2 regions of the Janthinobacterium woesei genome follow, and region 1 is predicted to be linked to the other one. Evidence: predicted binding sites of a transcription regulator. Region 1 holds the regulator's gene; the other holds the start of a gene.

Region 1 (7,889 bases):
CAGGGTTGCGGCACCGGGCAGGCGCCAGCGGCCGGGCCAGGTGCGTTCGCTGATGCAGCCAGCCACCAGGCACGCCAGGCTGCACGACAGCAGGGGATAACCGAAGACGATGGCGGCATAGCCGGGCACGCCGCGCAGCAGCCACATGGCCGCCGCCAAGCCAACCGCCCCCAGGCCAAGCAACATGGGGCCGCGCACCATCAGCCATGTCCACCATGCGGGACGAAAACCGCGCGTGACGGCCAGCATGACGCCCATCAACAATCCATCGAGGCGGGTCGGGCTGGGCATATAGACCAGTGCGATGAAGCGTTCGACATATGCCCCCTGCCCCGCCAGAGGCGCCAGTTCCTGCCGCCACAGCCAGGCCCGCAGCAGCATGCCAGCAAGCAATATCCCCAGCGCCACGGCCACCGTCTTGCCCGCTGCGGGCCGGCGCGCCAGCCACCACGCGACAGGTGGCAGCAGCAAATAAAAATGCTCTTCCACGCACAGCGACCAGGCGTGCGAGAAGGCACGCGCATCCATGCTTGCGGGAAACAGGTTCACGCTAAAAGTGAGAAATTGCCACAGCGGCCGCATGACGGCCGCCTCGCCGGACGCGGGCAGCAACACATACAGCGCCAGCACGGCCAGATAGGCGGGCAGGATGCGCAGGCTGCGACGCAACATGAATTGCCGCCACCACGGCCACCACGCGGACGGCGCACCAGCGGCCCACGGGCGCAGCAATTGCCAGCCGATCAGGTAGCCGCTGAGGACGAAAAACAGGTCCACGCCCATCCAGCCGTAAGCCACGATGGGGCCGGGCAAACGCACGCCATAGCTTTCCAGGTGGTACAGCATGATCCAGACGATGGCCAGCGCACGCAGCAAGTCGAGGCCGGGCAGGCGCGATGCGTACGGGACAGGAAGCACCATGCGCACCGGCGGCAGGCCTTAGCCGCCGGCCTTCTTCGGCTGGTGGCCCAGCTTGAGCAGCGCGGCCAGGATGGCATCGACATGCTCGCCCTGCACTTCGATCACGCCATCCTTGACGGTGCCGCCCGAGCCGCACTGGGTGCGCAGCTGCTTGCCCAGCAGGGCCAGGGCGATGGCGTCCAGCGGCAAGCCCTTGACCACGGTGACGCTCTTGCCGCCACGGCCCTTGGTCTGGCGCGACACGCGCACCACGCCGTCGCCAGCAGGCGCCGCCTTCGCTGTCGCCTTGCAGGCGCACTGCGCCAGCGGCTGGCGGCAAGCGGGGCACATGCGGCCCGTTTCGGTGGAATACACAAGACCGCCCTGGGAACTGCTTTTCATGATGGAGAGATAAAAGAATGGACAGGCCGCGATTGTACCAAGCGGCGGCGTTCAGTTGGCAGGCGCTACAGGGGGCGCGGTCGGCACTTCCGTCACCGTTTCCGGGATGCCCGACAGGATCGTTACGGCGACCCTGCGGTTGCGCGCGCGCCCTTCCGGCGTGGCGTTCGGCGCCACGGGGATGTTGTCGGCGTGGCCCACGGCCGTCAGGCGCGACGCCTGCACGCCGCTGGCAATGAACAGGCGCACCACGGCGCTGGCGCGCGCGGCCGACAATTCCCAGTTCGAGGCAAAGCTGGAATTGCTGATCGGCGAGATATCCGTATGCCCTTCCACCTGTACGGCGTGCGTGTCGTCCTTGAGCAGCACCGCCACGGCGCGCAGGGCCTGGTCTGATTCCGCCGTCAGGCGCGCCGCGCCCGGGTCGAACAGCACGCTGGCGTTGATTTCCACGCTCACGCCGCGGCTCGTCTGCGTGACCCGCACTTTGCCTTCCTTGACCAGCGGCGCCAGCGTGGACGTGAGGTCCTGCGCCAGGCGCGTCATGTGTTCGCGCTCGCGGCGCAGGGCTTCCGTGCGGCGTTTCAGGGCCGGGTTCGGCAGCGCGATGGCCTGCGGCGCTTCCATGATGATGGGCGGCGCGCCCTTGTCCAGGCTGAAGGCCTGGCCGATGGCGTTCTGGAAGACGCGGTATTTTCCTTCGTTGACTTGCGAAATCGCATACATGACGACAAAAAAGGCGAACAGCAGGGTGATGAAGTCGGCGTAGGAAATCAGCCAGCGGTCCTGGTTGTCCGGCTCTTCGTCATACTTCCTGCGTGCGCGCCGCATCATGCTCAGTACTCGTGCAGCAGGCTGGCCACGCGCTCTTCGATGATGCGCGTATGGTCGCCGGTGGCGATGTCGTACAGCACGGCGGCCGTGATTTCATACTGCAGCACGCGGCGCGTGACGATGGCCTTGAGTTTATTTGCCACCGGCAGGAACAGCAGATTGGCCAGGCCCACGCCATAGATGGTCGAGACAAAGGCGACGGCGATGCCGCTGCCTAGCTTACTTGGGTCGGTGAGGTTTTCCATCACATGGATCAGGCCCAGTACGGCGCCCAGGATGCCGATGGTGGGCGAATAGCCGGCGGCGGACTCCCACACCTTGACGGCCTGGCGCTCGGCCATTTCGTAGGCGGAGATTTCCACGTCGAGCAATTGGCGCAGCTTGTCGGGCGCGATGCCGTCGACGATCATGCGCAAGCCCTTGGCGTTGAAACGGTCGGCCGTGTTTTCCATCAGGCGTTCGAGCGCCAGCGGACCGTCGCGGCGCGCCGTCAGGCTCCACTGGCCGATGTCGCGTGCCAGCGCGGCGCGCGCATCAAACGGCGGCAAAAACACCCAGCGCAGCATTTCCAGGCCGCGCACGAAGGTGCGCAGCCGCGTTTGCAGCAGCACGGCGCCGAAGGTGCCGACGATGACGATGGCAAAGGCGGCCGGCTGCAGCAGCGAGGCCATCTTGCCGCCTTCCAGTGCCTGGCCGACCAAGAGGCCCGCCAGCGCCAGCGCCAGCCCGATTACGCTGGACCAGTCCACGCCTGCTCCCTCAAGGTTGCGCGCAGGCGCGCGACGGCCTGGGTATGCAGCTGCGAGATGCGCGATTCGGACACGCCCATCACTGCGCCGATCTCCTTCAGGTTCAGCTCTTCTTCGTAATACAGGCCCATGAGTATTTTCTCGCGTGGCGGCAGCGCGTCGATGGCATCGATCACGGATTGCCGGAAATCGGTATCGAGCAGGGAACGTAATGGGTCGCTGTCTTCGTCCACGCAATGGCGGTCGAGGAAGCTGTCATTGCCGTCAGGGTCATGAAAATCTTCGTAGTACACCAATTGGTGGCCGCCGCCGTCGCCCAGCATTTCCTGGTAGTCATGCAGCGACATTTTCAGCAGCTTGGCCACTTCCGACTCCGTCGGCGGATGGCCCAGGCGCTGCTGCAGGGTACTCATCGCCTCTTCGATCTTGCGCATGTTCTGGCGCATGCTGCGCGGCAGCCAGTCGCTGGTGCGCAATTCATCGAGCATGGCGCCGCGGATGCGCAGCACGGCATACGTCTCGAACTGCGCGCCATGCGTTTCTTCATAGCGGCTGATGGCGTCCAGCAGGCCGATCATGCCGGCCTGGATCAGGTCATCGACCTCGACCGAAGGCGGCAATTTCGCCTTCATGTGGTGCGCCAGACGCTTCACCAGCGGAATATGCTCCGTCAGCAAATAGTCCTTGTTCGATTTCCCTTTGACCGTGTACATAGGCTGCTTATTATTGTAGATGCTTATCGGGTGCTACGAATGGATTCAGGCGCTGAAATGGTGTGCACTCCCCGTCTGGCACAAGGTCGAACCGAGCACCGGCGCCGCCGAACGCACCAGCCGCTCGGCCAGTGCGCGAAAGGCCACCGATGCCCCCGCCAGCGGAAAGGCATCGACCACGCTGCGGCCCAGCCGCGCCGCGCGGTGCAAATACTCGTCGGCAGGCACCGACCCCATCGAAGTCAGTTTCACGGCCAGGTAACGGCTCGCCGCCTGCGCCATATTATCGTATACCACTTTTGCCTCGGATTCGGAAGCGCCGGTGACAAGAATGCCAAACGGACGCCGTCCCAATTCCTGGCTCAGGCGCTTGACCAGGCAGTAGGCCGCCTTGATCGAGGTGGCGCTGGTCGACACCTGCACCACGATGTCGGACGAGGCCATCAGCGGTACGGGGAAGCAGTCGCCCTGCTGCGCCACCACGCCGTCGACCAGCACGATGCCGCTCTGGCGCGCCATCACCTCGAAGGTCTTGCCCAGGCGGCGCGTGTCGTCATCGCCCGCATAGTCCGCGCTATCCATCAGATGGTTGCGCGCGCCCACGCCCAGGTAGGCCACGCCAAAGCCCTGCGGCACCTGGTGGATCACCTGGTTCAGGCCGCACTGCTGGCGCGCCACGTCGAGCAGGCTGGCGCCGTGCGCCAATCCCAGGCGCGAGGCCACGCCATCGCTGCCGCCGCTGGCGTCCACCAGCAGCACTTCATTGCCGCCATACGCCAGCGAGGCGCCCAGGTTCACCAGCATGGCGCCCTTGTCGTCCTGCGGCGTGGCCGACAAGAACGTCATCACGCGCGGCTGCGGGCCGGCCAGCATGCGGCGCAGGCCTTCGGCCTGGTCGAAATCGAAATTAGCCAAGGTGCACCCCGCGCGCTTCATTGTTGCGGGCAGCCGCCTGCGCCATCAGCAGCGGCAGTTCGGCGTCCGAAAACTGCGTCGCCGCCGTATCGCGCTTGAGCTTGAAGGCGCGGTCGATCAGGTAGCCGCGGTCGGCCAGGTGCAGGTCTTCCGGCACGCGCTGGCCGTTCGACACATAAAACAGGTTCAGCTTCTGGCGGATCACCACGTCGAGCACATTGCCGATCGAGGCCGCTTCATCGAGCTTGGTCATGATGCAGCCGGCCAGGCCGCTGCCCTGGTAGGCGCGCACCACTTCGTTCAAGGTTTCCTGCGTTGCCGTCGAGTTCAGGCACAGCAGGCGTTTCACCTCGGCGCCGGCGCCCGACAGCATGGCCACCTGCTGCGTCACCATCTGGTCGCGCTGGCTCACGCCCACCGTATCGATCAGCACCGTGTGCTTGTTCTTGAGTTCCCTGAGGGCGATGCGCAAGTCCGCTTCATCCTTCACCGAATGCACCATCACGCCGAGGATCTTGCCGTAGATGCGCAGTTGTTCGTGCGCGCCGATACGGTAGGCGTCGGTGGTGATCAGGGCCAGTTTTTCCGGGCCGTGGCGCATCACGCAGCGCGCCGCCAGCTTGGCCGTGCTGGTGGTCTTGCCCACGCCGGTAGGTCCCACCAGCGCAAACACGCCGCCCTGCTCCAGCATGGCGTCTTCATTGGCCACAGCATTCAGGTTACGGCTGAGGACGGTCTTGATCCAGCGCATGCTTTGTGCGCCGTCCAGGCCGGCCGGCAGCTTGTCGATCAGGTAGCGTGCCAGGCTGGCCGAAAAACCGGCGGCCAGCATTTCGCGCAGCACCACGGTTTTTTGCGGCTCGCGCTGCTGCGTCGAACCCCACGAGATTTCCGCCAGCTGGGTTTCCATCATGCCGCGCATGGCGCGGATTTCATTCATCATGCCGCTCATCTCGGCGGCGGCGTTGTCCTTCACATGCGCCAGCGCGCTGGCCATCATCTGCTGCATGCGGGCCATGTCCACTGGCTCGCCAGCTGCCTGGCGCGGCGCGGCAGGACGGGGCGCAGCCGGGCGCTGGGCCGGGGCGGCCGGACGCTGCGGCGTGGCGAACTGGGTCTGCAACTGCGGGCGCGGCTGCGCCATTTCGGAGGCGGCCGGCGGTGAAGCCAGCGAGGCGGCATCGTCATTGGCCAGCGCGAGGATTTCCACCACGCCATCGGCCTGGCGGTTCGACAGGATCACGGCATCGGGGCCCAGCGCTTCGCGCACCTTGCGCAGCGCATCGCGCGACGAGGCACCGGTAAATTTTTTCACATTCATGGCCGGCCTCCCGAGGCGGGTTGGGCGCTGTATTGGCTGAACTGTGTGACCATCATCGACTCCTGTTGCTTGAGTGCTGTCTTCCACATGAGACACAGATCACTCGGACAGTTTCCATTATTAGCGATGCACTAAGGAAACGATCGAAGGAACAGGACGGGAAAGTACCCGTTATTCAGTTTTGCCGTGAGGAAATTGATGTTTTTAGCCCTAAAACAAAGGCTGGGGTCAGATCCCGATGCTAATCAAGGCAACTATTGCGCGCCCACCAGGCTGGTGACGCGAATCGTCTTGGTTTCCGGCACTTCCGCATGCGACAGCACTTTCAATTGCGGCAAGGCGCGGCGCAGGAAACGCGACAGCAGGGCCCGCAGCGGCGCCGGCACCAGCAGCACCGGCGTCAAGCCCAGCGCTTCCTGTTGCTGGGCAGCCAGCCCCGCCTGGTGCGCGATGGTGTCGGCCAGGCCAGGCTCGATGCCTGCGCCATCGCCGCCATTGCCCATGGCTTGCATCAGCAGGCGCTCCAGGCGGCTGTCGAGCGTCATCACGGACAGCTCGGCCGCGCCGGGGAACAGTTGCTGCACGATGGCGCGGCCCAGGGCCACGCGCACCAACGCCGTCAGGTCGTTCGCGTCTTGCGTCTGCACCGTATGCTCAGCCAAGGTTTCGATGATGCTGCGCATGTCGCGGATGTGCACGCCCTCCATCAGCAGGTTCTGCAGCACTTTTTGCAGCGTCGACAGCGACAGCATCTTCGGCACCAAGTCTTCCACCAGGCGCGGCGACTCCTTGCCCAGGTGGTCGAGTAGCGACTGCACTTCGGCGCGGCCCAGCAGTTCGGAGGCATGCGAGGTAATCAGGTGGTTCAAGTGCGTGGCCACAACGGTGCCCGCGTCAACTACCGTGTAGCCCATCGATTGCGCCTGGTCGCGCAAGGTCGCCTCGATCCAGGTGGCCGGCAAGCCGAACGCCGGGTCGGTGGTGGCCACGCCGGGCAAGTGGCCGCTGGCCATGCCGGGGTTGATCGCCAGGAACTGGCCATTGAACGCTTCGCCAACCCCCACTTCCACGCCCTTCAGGGTGATGCGGTAGGCCGACGGCTTCAATTCCAGGTTGTCGCGGATATGCACGGGCGGCGCCAGAAAGCCCACTTCCTGGGCGAATTTCTTGCGGATGCCTTTGATGCGCTTGAGCAATTCGCCGCCCTGCGTCTTGTCGACCAGCGGGATCAAGCGGTAGCCCACTTCCAGGCCCAGGGTGTCGACCGGCATGATGTCTTGCCAACTGGCTTCTTCCTGCTCGGGCGCGACAGTCGCTTGCGGCGCGTCGGCTGGCTTTTCGGCCGCCTCCTGCGCCTGCGCCCGCTTCTTGCTGATCAGATAGGCACAGCCGGCCAGCATGGACGCCAGCAAGATGAAGACCATGTTCGGCATGCCGGGAATCATGCCCATGCCGCCGATAATACCGGCCGTGATATACAGCACTTGCGGTTTCGCAAACAATTGCCCCACCAGCTGGGTGCCGATGTCCTGGTCGCTGGCCACGCGCGAGACGACGATACCGGCCGCCGTGGAAATGATCAGCGAAGGAATCTGCGCCACCAGGCCGTCACCGATGGCCAGCAAGGTGTAGTTCTTCAGCGCTTCGGCAAAACCCATGTCGTGCTGCAGCAAGCCTACCAGCAAGCCGCCGACGATATTGATGATGGTGACCATGATGCCGGCGATGGCGTCGCCGCGCACGTATTTGCTGGCGCCGTCCATGGCGCCATAGAATTCCGCTTCCTGCGCCACTTCCGTGCGGCGGCGGCGCGCTTCGTCTTCGCCAACCAGGCCAGCGTTCAAGTCGGCATCGATGGCCATCTGCTTGCCGGGCATGGCGTCCAGCGCGAAGCGGGCGCCCACTTCGGCGATACGGCCGGCACCCTTGGTCACCACCGTGAAGTTGATGATCGTCAAGATGATAAACACGACGATACCGACCGTGAAGTTACCACCAATCAAGAAGTGGCCAAACGCTTCAATCACTTTACCGGCCGCATCGGTGCCCGTATGG
Region 2 (7,889 bases), on a different contig from region 1:
GCAGGAAATTGTGCGCGATCAAGGGCTTGAAGACATTCAGCTCGAAATTGCCCGAGGCGCCGCCCACCGTGATGGCGACGTCGTTGCCAAACACCTGGCAGCACAGCATGGTCAGCGCTTCGCACTGGGTCGGATTGACCTTGCCCGGCATGATGGAGCTGCCCGGCTCGTTTTCGGGTATCGTGATTTCACCGAGGCCCGAGCGGGGGCCTGAGGCCATCCAGCGCACATCGTTGGCGATTTTCATCAGCGCCGTGGCCAGGGTTTTCAGGGCGCCGTGGGCGGCGACGAGCGCATCGTGGGCGGCCAGGGCGGCAAACTTGTTGCTCGCCGTCTCGAACGGCTGGCCCGTCAGGCGCGCCAGCTCAAAGGCGATGCGGCTGGCAAATTCCACGTGGGCATTCAAGCCCGTGCCCACGGCCGTGCCGCCGGCGGCCAGTTGCAGCAGCGGCGGCAGGGACGCGGTGATAATGTGCTCGGCAAAGTCCAGCTGCGCCACGTAGCCGGAAAATTCCTGGCCCAGGGTCAGCGGCGTCGCATCTTGCAGGTGGGTGCGGCCGATCTTGACGATGTCGGCAAATTGCGTGGCCTTCGCGTCCAGCGTGGCGCGCAGCTGGCGCAGCGGTGGCAAGACGCTGTTGGCGACGGCCAAGGCAGCCGCCACGTGGATGGCGGTGGGGAAGATGTCGTTCGAGGACTGGCCCAGGTTGACGTCGTCGTTCGGGTGCAGCAAGCGCTCGGCGCCGCGCAAGCCGCCGATCAGTTCGGAACCACGGTTGGCCAGTACTTCATTCATGTTCATATTGCTTTGCGTGCCAGAGCCCGTCTGCCACACGGCCAGGGGGAACTCGGCGTCATGCTTGCCGGCCAGCACTTCATCGGCCGCCTGCGTGATGGCCACAGCCTTCTTGCCATCCAATAAGCCCAGGTCCAGGTTGACGTGGGCGGCCGCGCGCTTGACGGTGGCCAGGGCGGCGATCAGTTCGGGTGGCATCTTTTCCGTGGAGATATGGAAGTGCTCAAGCGAGCGCTGCGTTTGCGCTCCCCAAAGCCGCTCGGCGGCTACGTCGATCGGGCCAAAACTGTCGCGTTCGATTCTGCTGCTCATGGCATCTCTTTCATCGATGGTGGGTGGATCGAGTGTACTCCAGGCGCCAAAAAGGCACAGGATGATGCTGTATTGCATCATTTTTTCCTGGCCTGGCTACATTTCTGCGATTTCCTGCCGTTAAAGACAGGCGAGTTCCCATTATTTATTATCAAAGCGATCAGTCCATGCCAAGTAACGTCTTTAACCGTTGGACCCTGATCGCGTGCACCGCCGCCAGCCTGGCGTTGCCGCCTGCCATGGCGGCCGAACTGGGTGAGGTGACGGTGCTGTCGCATGTGGGCCAGCCTCTGCTGGCCGAGATCGAATTGACGGCCCTGGCGCCCGGGGAAGTGAACGGCGTGGCCGTGCGCCTCGCCTCGCCCGATGTGTACCGGGGCGGCGGCATCAGCATGGATACGGCCCTGCAGGCATTGACTGTCACGCCGGTCGAGCGCGATGGGCGCCGCTATGTGCGCGTGAGTACCCAGCAGGCGATCCGGGCTGGCCACGTGCATATGTACTTGTTGCTGGGCAATGGCGGCAGCGCCATCGTGCGCCTGGCAACGTTGTGGCTGACGCCTGCGCCAGCGGCGGCCATCGCACCGCTCAAGCCTGCGCCAGCGCCAATATTGCCAGTATCGCCAATAGTGCCAGAATCTCCCGCAGCGCCCGATGCCGCCGCGCTGGCGGCGCGCGCGCGTGCCGCAGGACTGCTGCGCCCTGCCAGCGTGTTTGTTGCGCCGCCCGCCATGCCGCGTAGCGCGGTTCAGGCAGTCCGCCCGCCCATGGCCGTGCGTGCGCCAGCGCTGCGCCGTCCTGCCGCGCCGGTGGCGGCATGCGCGCCGCAGGCCAATGCAGCGCAGGGACTGGGACAGGGGCAGGGGCAGGCTGTAGCTTGCCTGGTGCTGGACCAGAAAAACGCGGCCCTCAACGACAAGCTGGGCGAACTGGAAGGCAAGATCGGCGTCCTGCAGCAAGCGTTGGCGCTGCCTGCCACGGCTGTAGCGCGCGCCGCCGTGCCGGGTGATGCTGCGCCAGCGCATGCCAAGCCCAGGCCTTTGCCGCCACCAGTTGCCGAGCAGAAAGCGGGCGGCAATGGTTTGCTGTGGCTGGGGGGTGGCACAGTGGCATTTTTGTTGCTGACGGCGTTCATCGTGTATGTCTTGCGCAAGCGTAAGGAGGCGGGTGAGCCAGCGGCGCCGTCGAAATACTGGGTCTTGCTGCGCAAGCCGTTCCGACGCAAGAAGCAGGTGCCCGTCCTGACGGAGGCGGTGGCGATGGAAGTGAATGAGGCGGAAGCGGCGGGCGGCGAGTCCGTGGCAGCACCGTTTTCGCGCTAGCCATGCGGTCAAGTCGCGAAAAAATTTGATCTAAAAAAAGATATTGAGAAAAATGCATGAAAAACGCTGCAGCGGTGTTGCTAATTTTTTAAAGATGGCGATATAATTAATTCAGTGGACTTGCTCTACGACAAAACAGTCCCAGCCTGGCGCAGCCACCAACGATAGTGTGGCGCGGAAAACAGGTGTAGCGTTGCATAAACGCCTGGGTCTGGAAGCGGTCTGCGATGCCAACGATGTGCTCGCGGACGCCGGATGCAACCGGCAGCGAGGCGACGCCAGGAGATACCTGGGGTTCGCCTTCCAAATTCCCCCCCCCCTCTTGTAAATAATGTATTGCGCGTAGCGCGCCGCAGCGTGCCACGGCAGCGCACCTTGCCATGGCGGCAGACGTAAAAAAAGCACCCGCGGGTGCTTTTCTTGTATGCGCCGTGGCCGTCCCGTCTTACATGCAGGCGCGCGATGCCGGCATCACGCTGGCCAGTTGCGCCATCCATGGTTCCGTGATGGTGCGGATTTCGCGGTCATTCGCCAGGATTTGCTTCAATAAATCGATCTTGCGCAGGCGTGCGGCGCCAGCGAGGGCAGGCACGCTGCCTGGCAGGGCGGCGCTGGCGGCACTGGCGCACTGGTTTTCCAGGGTATTCAAGCCATTCCAGTCGTTCGTACGTGCGGCCGCAACCATGTTATTGGTCAGTCCTGCAATATTTTCGTACATCGAGAGAACGTCGTTGGAGGTCATGAGCACACCCGTGAAAGTGAATGGATTACCGCTTGTCTAGATTAACGGCAGCCGCATTCGGAACTTGAGGGTTTTTTTGAAAAAAAGTGTCAATAATTTCAAAAGAGTGTCCTGGCTTGCCAGAATCGCCTGACAACCTGCATGGATGCTCGCTTGGCTATGCCGGCCGAGCGCAGCAGCACCTGCGCAACAAGCGCGCGCCAACACCGTAAAATGCTGCTATCTATGAGGAGCGCCATGAAGCCGAACCCACCGCAAGACCCCATCCACGCCATCACCAGCCGCACGCTGGCCCATTACGACGCCAGCGCCGAGCAGTTTTTTGAAGGCACGCGCGACCACGATGTCAGCCAGAATATCGATGCGCTGCTGCATGCCATCAATAAGCCCGCTCCGCTGGAGCTTCTTGACCTGGGCTGCGGCCCGGGCCGTGACTTGAAGGCGTTCACCGCCATGGGCCACCATGCGACGGGCGTCGATGGCTGCCCGCGTTTCGTCGAGATGGCGCGCGCCTACAGCGGCTGCAGCGTATGGCAGCAGGATTTTGTCAACCTCGACCTGCCCGCCGCGCAGTTCGACGGCGTCTTCGCCAATGCCGTGCTGTTCCACGTGCCCAGCGCCGCCTTGCCGGGCGTGCTGCGCGCGCTGCATGCGTGCCTGAAACCGGGCGGCGTGCTGTTCAGCTCGAATCCGCGCGGCCACAACCAGGAGGGTTGGAACGGCGCGCGCTATGGCAGCTACCATGACGAGGAACGTTGGGCCGCGTATGTGCAGGCGGCCGGTTTTAGCCTGATCGAGCAATATTACCGGCCGCCAGGCTTGCCGCGCGAGCAACAGCCGTGGCTGGCGACGGTGTGGCGCAAGGCGCTGTAAGCGTTGGAGTAGGGCTGGAGTACCTGCAGTGAGCATGTGTTAGGAAGCGTACATAGTCTTTGCGACATCGGGCGTAGTATGGACTCATCGACACGCAGCAAGCAGTTTTGAACTGGCGTGTGAGCCGCAGTGCCGGCCCCTGAGGCCGGACCACAGAGGTACCAACTACAGTGAGGATGTCATCATGAACAAAGATCAAGTCGAAGGTAAGCTGAAGGAAGTCGGCGGTAAAATCCAGGAACAAGCTGGCAAACTGGTCGGCAGCGAAGAACAGCAAGCCAAGGGCCTGTCAAACCAGGTCGAAGGCAAGGTACAAAAGAAAGTTGGCGATGTGAAAGATGCCGTAGAAACGGTCACGCGCAAGCCGTAATTCTGGCGCAAGCATAAAAAAACCGCCGCCTGTCGCGAGACAGGCGGCGGTTTTTATTTGATTTCTACTGGATGCAGGTCAAACTTACTTCGCCACACCCAGGTTTTGCTTGAAGAACGTTTCGATTTTCTTGTACACGTGGCGCTGGCCCGCGCGCGACGAGATGCCGTGCTTGGCGCCCGGATACGTCATCAGGTCGAACTGCACGCCACGGTTGACCAGCGCGTCGATCAAGCGCGTGCTGTTGGTAAACAGCACGTTATCGTCGGCCATGCCGTGCACCAGCAGCAGCGGCGAAGTCAAGCCGTCGAGGTGGGCGAACACGGTGCTCTTCTGGTAGCCATCCACGTTTTCCTTCGGCATGCCGAGAAACTGCTCAGTGTAATGGGTGTCATACAGCGACCAGTCGGTCACGGGCGCTACCGAGACGCCCATGGCGATCTTGTCTGATGCGGCGGACAGCAGGCGCAGGGTCATGAAGCCGCCGTAGCTCCAACCAAACACGCCGATGCGTTTCGGGTCGACGAAGCCTTGCTTGCCCAGCCAGTCGATGCCGACCAGTTGATCGGCCACTTCCGCTTTGCCCAGGTTGCGATAAATCGCGTCCGTGAAGGCGCGCTCGCGGCGCGAGGAACCACGGTTATCCAGGCGGAAGACGACAAAACCCTGCTGCGCCATGTACTGGTCGAAGTTGTTGCCCCAGCGGCGCGCCACGTGCTGCGAGTGCGGGCCGCCATAGGTCGACAGGAAGACTGGGTAGCGCTTGCCCGCGTCGAAGTTCGACGGTTTCAGCAGCGAGTAATACAGGGTCTGGCCATCGTTCGATTTCAGCGTGCCATATTCCGTCGGCAAATGATCGGCCTTGTATTTCGCGTATGGGTGGCTGGCGTTGAGCGCATTTTCTTCCAGCCAGCCCACCATCGTGCCGTCTTGGCGGTGGATGCTCACTTGCGGCGGCGTGGCCGGGTCGGAATACGTATCGACGAAGACGGCGCCGTTGCTGGCAAAGGTCGTGTCGTGCCAGCCATCGGCGCGGGTCACGCGCTGCGGCTTGTCGGCCGTGCTGCCATCGAGCGCCAGGGCGTAGGTCTGCTTGTCGATCACGGCGTCGCGGTTCGAGGCAACGAACACCTTGCCGGTTTTCTGGTTCACCGCCAGCACGCTGTCGATGCCCCATGCGCCGGAGGTCACCGGGTGCAGCAGCTTGCCGCTCATGTCGTACAGGTACAGATGGTTGTGGCCCGTGCGCTCGGACGACCACAGGAACTGGCCGTTGGCTAGGAAGCGCAGGTCGTCATGGATGCTGACCCAGGTTGTCGATGTCTCTGTCAGCAAGGTACGCTGCGCCAGGGTGGCAGCATTGACGGCGATCAAGTCGAGCGTCTTCTGGTCGCGCGACTGGCGCTGGTAAACCAGCGACTGGCTGTCCGCGCTCCAGTCGGCGCGCACCAGGTAAATGTCCGGGTTCGTGCCCAGGTCCACCTGGCGCTGCACGCCCGTTTCAGGCGATACGATCAGCAGTTGCACCAGCACGTTTGGGTCGCCGGCGGCCGGGTAGCGCTGCTCGACGACGTCGGTGCGGTCGGCGAAGATTTCGAAGCGGCGCACCACGGGCACGGGCGCTTCGTCATAGCGTTTATACGCGATGGCGCTATCGTCCGGGGCCCAGTAATAGCCGGTGCGCTGGGCCATTTCTTCTTGCGCCACGAATTCAGCTTCGCCGTTGTGGATGGTGCCCTTGCCGTCGGTCGTCAGCTGGCGTTCCTTGTCCGTCTTGAGGTCGATCACATAGATGTTTTGATCGCGCACAAACGACACGTAGCGGCCTTTCGGCGAGATTTTCGGATCGAGAACATTGCCCTTGGCGACCAGGCGCGCCTTGTCCGGGTGGGCCGCATCGACCAGGTACAGATTGCCGGCCAGCGGCACCAGCAGCTGCTTGCCATCGGGCGACCAGCTGTAGCTGAGAATGCCGTTCAGGCTGGCCGTGCGCTCGCGTTCGCGGCGCGCCTGCTCTTCGGGCGAAATCGTTTCATTCGGCACCAGCGCCTTGGAATCGACCAGGCGGTGCGTGCTCTTGTCCTTCAGCTTGAATTCCCACAGGTCGAGCTGGAACTGGTTGTCGGTGCGGCCGCGCAGGAACGTGACGCGCTCGCCGTCGGGCGAGACCTTCAGATTGCGCACGCCGGGGCCGGCCAGCGCAGGATCGGCGTGGATGCGTTCCAGGGTCAGCTTTTCAGCCGATGCGGGAACACTGGCCATCGCGGCCAGAAAACAAAGAATAAAACGCATGGATGTCTCGGTGATGGTAAAAGATTGGTCAAGAACAATTCTTGACGGCAAACGATACCAGAGCACGGCGTTTAATGCGATAGGGCAGGCCACGGAATAAGCCGGGGATTGCCTACTTTACTTTGGCGGAAACTGAAGGATGCTGATGCTTTGTATGGTCAAGCAGGGCAGGCGGCGCGCATTCATTGCGCGCCGCCTGTTCATTCAATGGCCTTCGTGCAGCCGGCGCAGCGACAGCCGGTTCAGATACCAGGTCAGCAGCACGGCGGCCACCGTCAATCCCGTGACCAGGCCGATCCAGAAACCGGCGGCGGCCATCGGCTCGGCCGGCGACCAGATGAAGCCGGCCGGCGCCAGTCCCAGCACATAGCCGATGGGCAGCGAGAAGCCCCAGAAGGCCAGCAGCTGGATCAGCATCGGCTGGCGCGTCACCTTGTAGCCGCGAATCGCGCACGAGGTGGCCACCTGCGTCGCGTCGGACAGTTGGAACAGGGCGGCGAATAGCAGCAGCTGCGCGCACAGCGCCTGTACCTGCGGGTCGGAGGTATACGCTTGCGCGATCTGGTGGCGGAAGACGGTGATGATGGTGGCCGAGACGATGGCCGCCGTCAGCGACATGGCCACGCCCACCCACGAGATGAAGCGGGCGCGGCGCAAATTGGCTTCGCCCACGGCATGGCCCACGCGCGTCACCAGCGCGATGCCGAAGGTGAGCGGCACCATGAAGACGACGGACGAGAAATTGAGGGCAATCTGGTGCGCCGATACCTGGATCACGCCGAAGCGCGCTACCAGCAGGCTGATGACGCCAAACGCGCTCACTTCGGCAAAATAAGTCACGCCGATGGGCAGGCCCAGGCGCAGCATGGGGCCGATGGACGCCACTTGCGGCCATTCCCAGTGCGTGAACGGGTAGGTGGGACGGTAGGCGGGCGCGTATTTGATCCAGGCCAGCATGGCCACGAGCATCATCCACACGCAGCAGGTGGTGGCCACGGCGCAGCCGATGCCGCCCAGCTTGGGCAAGCCCCAGTGGCCGTAGATCAGCAGATAGTTGATCAGGATGTTCAGGCCCAGCGCGGCCAGTGCGATGAGCATCACGGGCTTGGTCTGGTTGATGCTGGTGCTGTAGCCGTACAGCGCGCGGTAGGCGGCGAACGGCGGCAGGGCGCAGCTGATGAT

The links. Region 1 encodes FliA, which starts transcription of late flagellar genes. Its sites were predicted from a motif close to CTAAAGTTTNNNNNNNNNNNGCCGNTA; they were not measured.
Region 2: ACQ4W6_RS06200 (flagellar protein FliT) is a predicted target of FliA. The motif match lies at 3,215-3,241, and genes of this name have one in related genera.

Annotation. Positions count from the first base shown of each region.
Region 1 is NZ_JBNYXW010000006.1:17,621-25,509, reverse strand. It holds gene ACQ4W6_RS07815 (acyltransferase family protein) at 1-921, opposite strand, end outside; gene ACQ4W6_RS07810 (translation initiation factor Sui1) at 940-1,302, opposite strand; gene motD (flagellar motor protein MotD) at 1,354-2,133, opposite strand; gene ACQ4W6_RS07800 (flagellar motor protein) at 2,139-2,885, opposite strand; gene ACQ4W6_RS07795 (RNA polymerase sigma factor FliA) at 2,867-3,598, opposite strand; gene ACQ4W6_RS07790 (MinD/ParA family ATP-binding protein) at 3,644-4,513, opposite strand; gene flhF (flagellar biosynthesis GTPase FlhF) at 4,506-5,834, opposite strand; gene flhA (flagellar biosynthesis protein FlhA) at 6,089-7,889, opposite strand, start outside.
Region 2 is NZ_JBNYXW010000004.1:322,043-329,931, forward strand. It holds gene fumC (class II fumarate hydratase) at 1-1,108, opposite strand, end outside; gene ACQ4W6_RS06195 (type IV pilus assembly protein FimV) at 1,276-2,430, shown strand; gene ACQ4W6_RS06200 (flagellar protein FliT) at 2,876-3,172, opposite strand; gene ACQ4W6_RS06205 (class I SAM-dependent methyltransferase) at 3,410-4,045, shown strand; gene ACQ4W6_RS06210 (CsbD family protein) at 4,230-4,415, shown strand; gene ACQ4W6_RS06215 (S9 family peptidase) at 4,500-6,707, opposite strand; gene ACQ4W6_RS06220 (MATE family efflux transporter) at 6,912-7,889, opposite strand, start outside.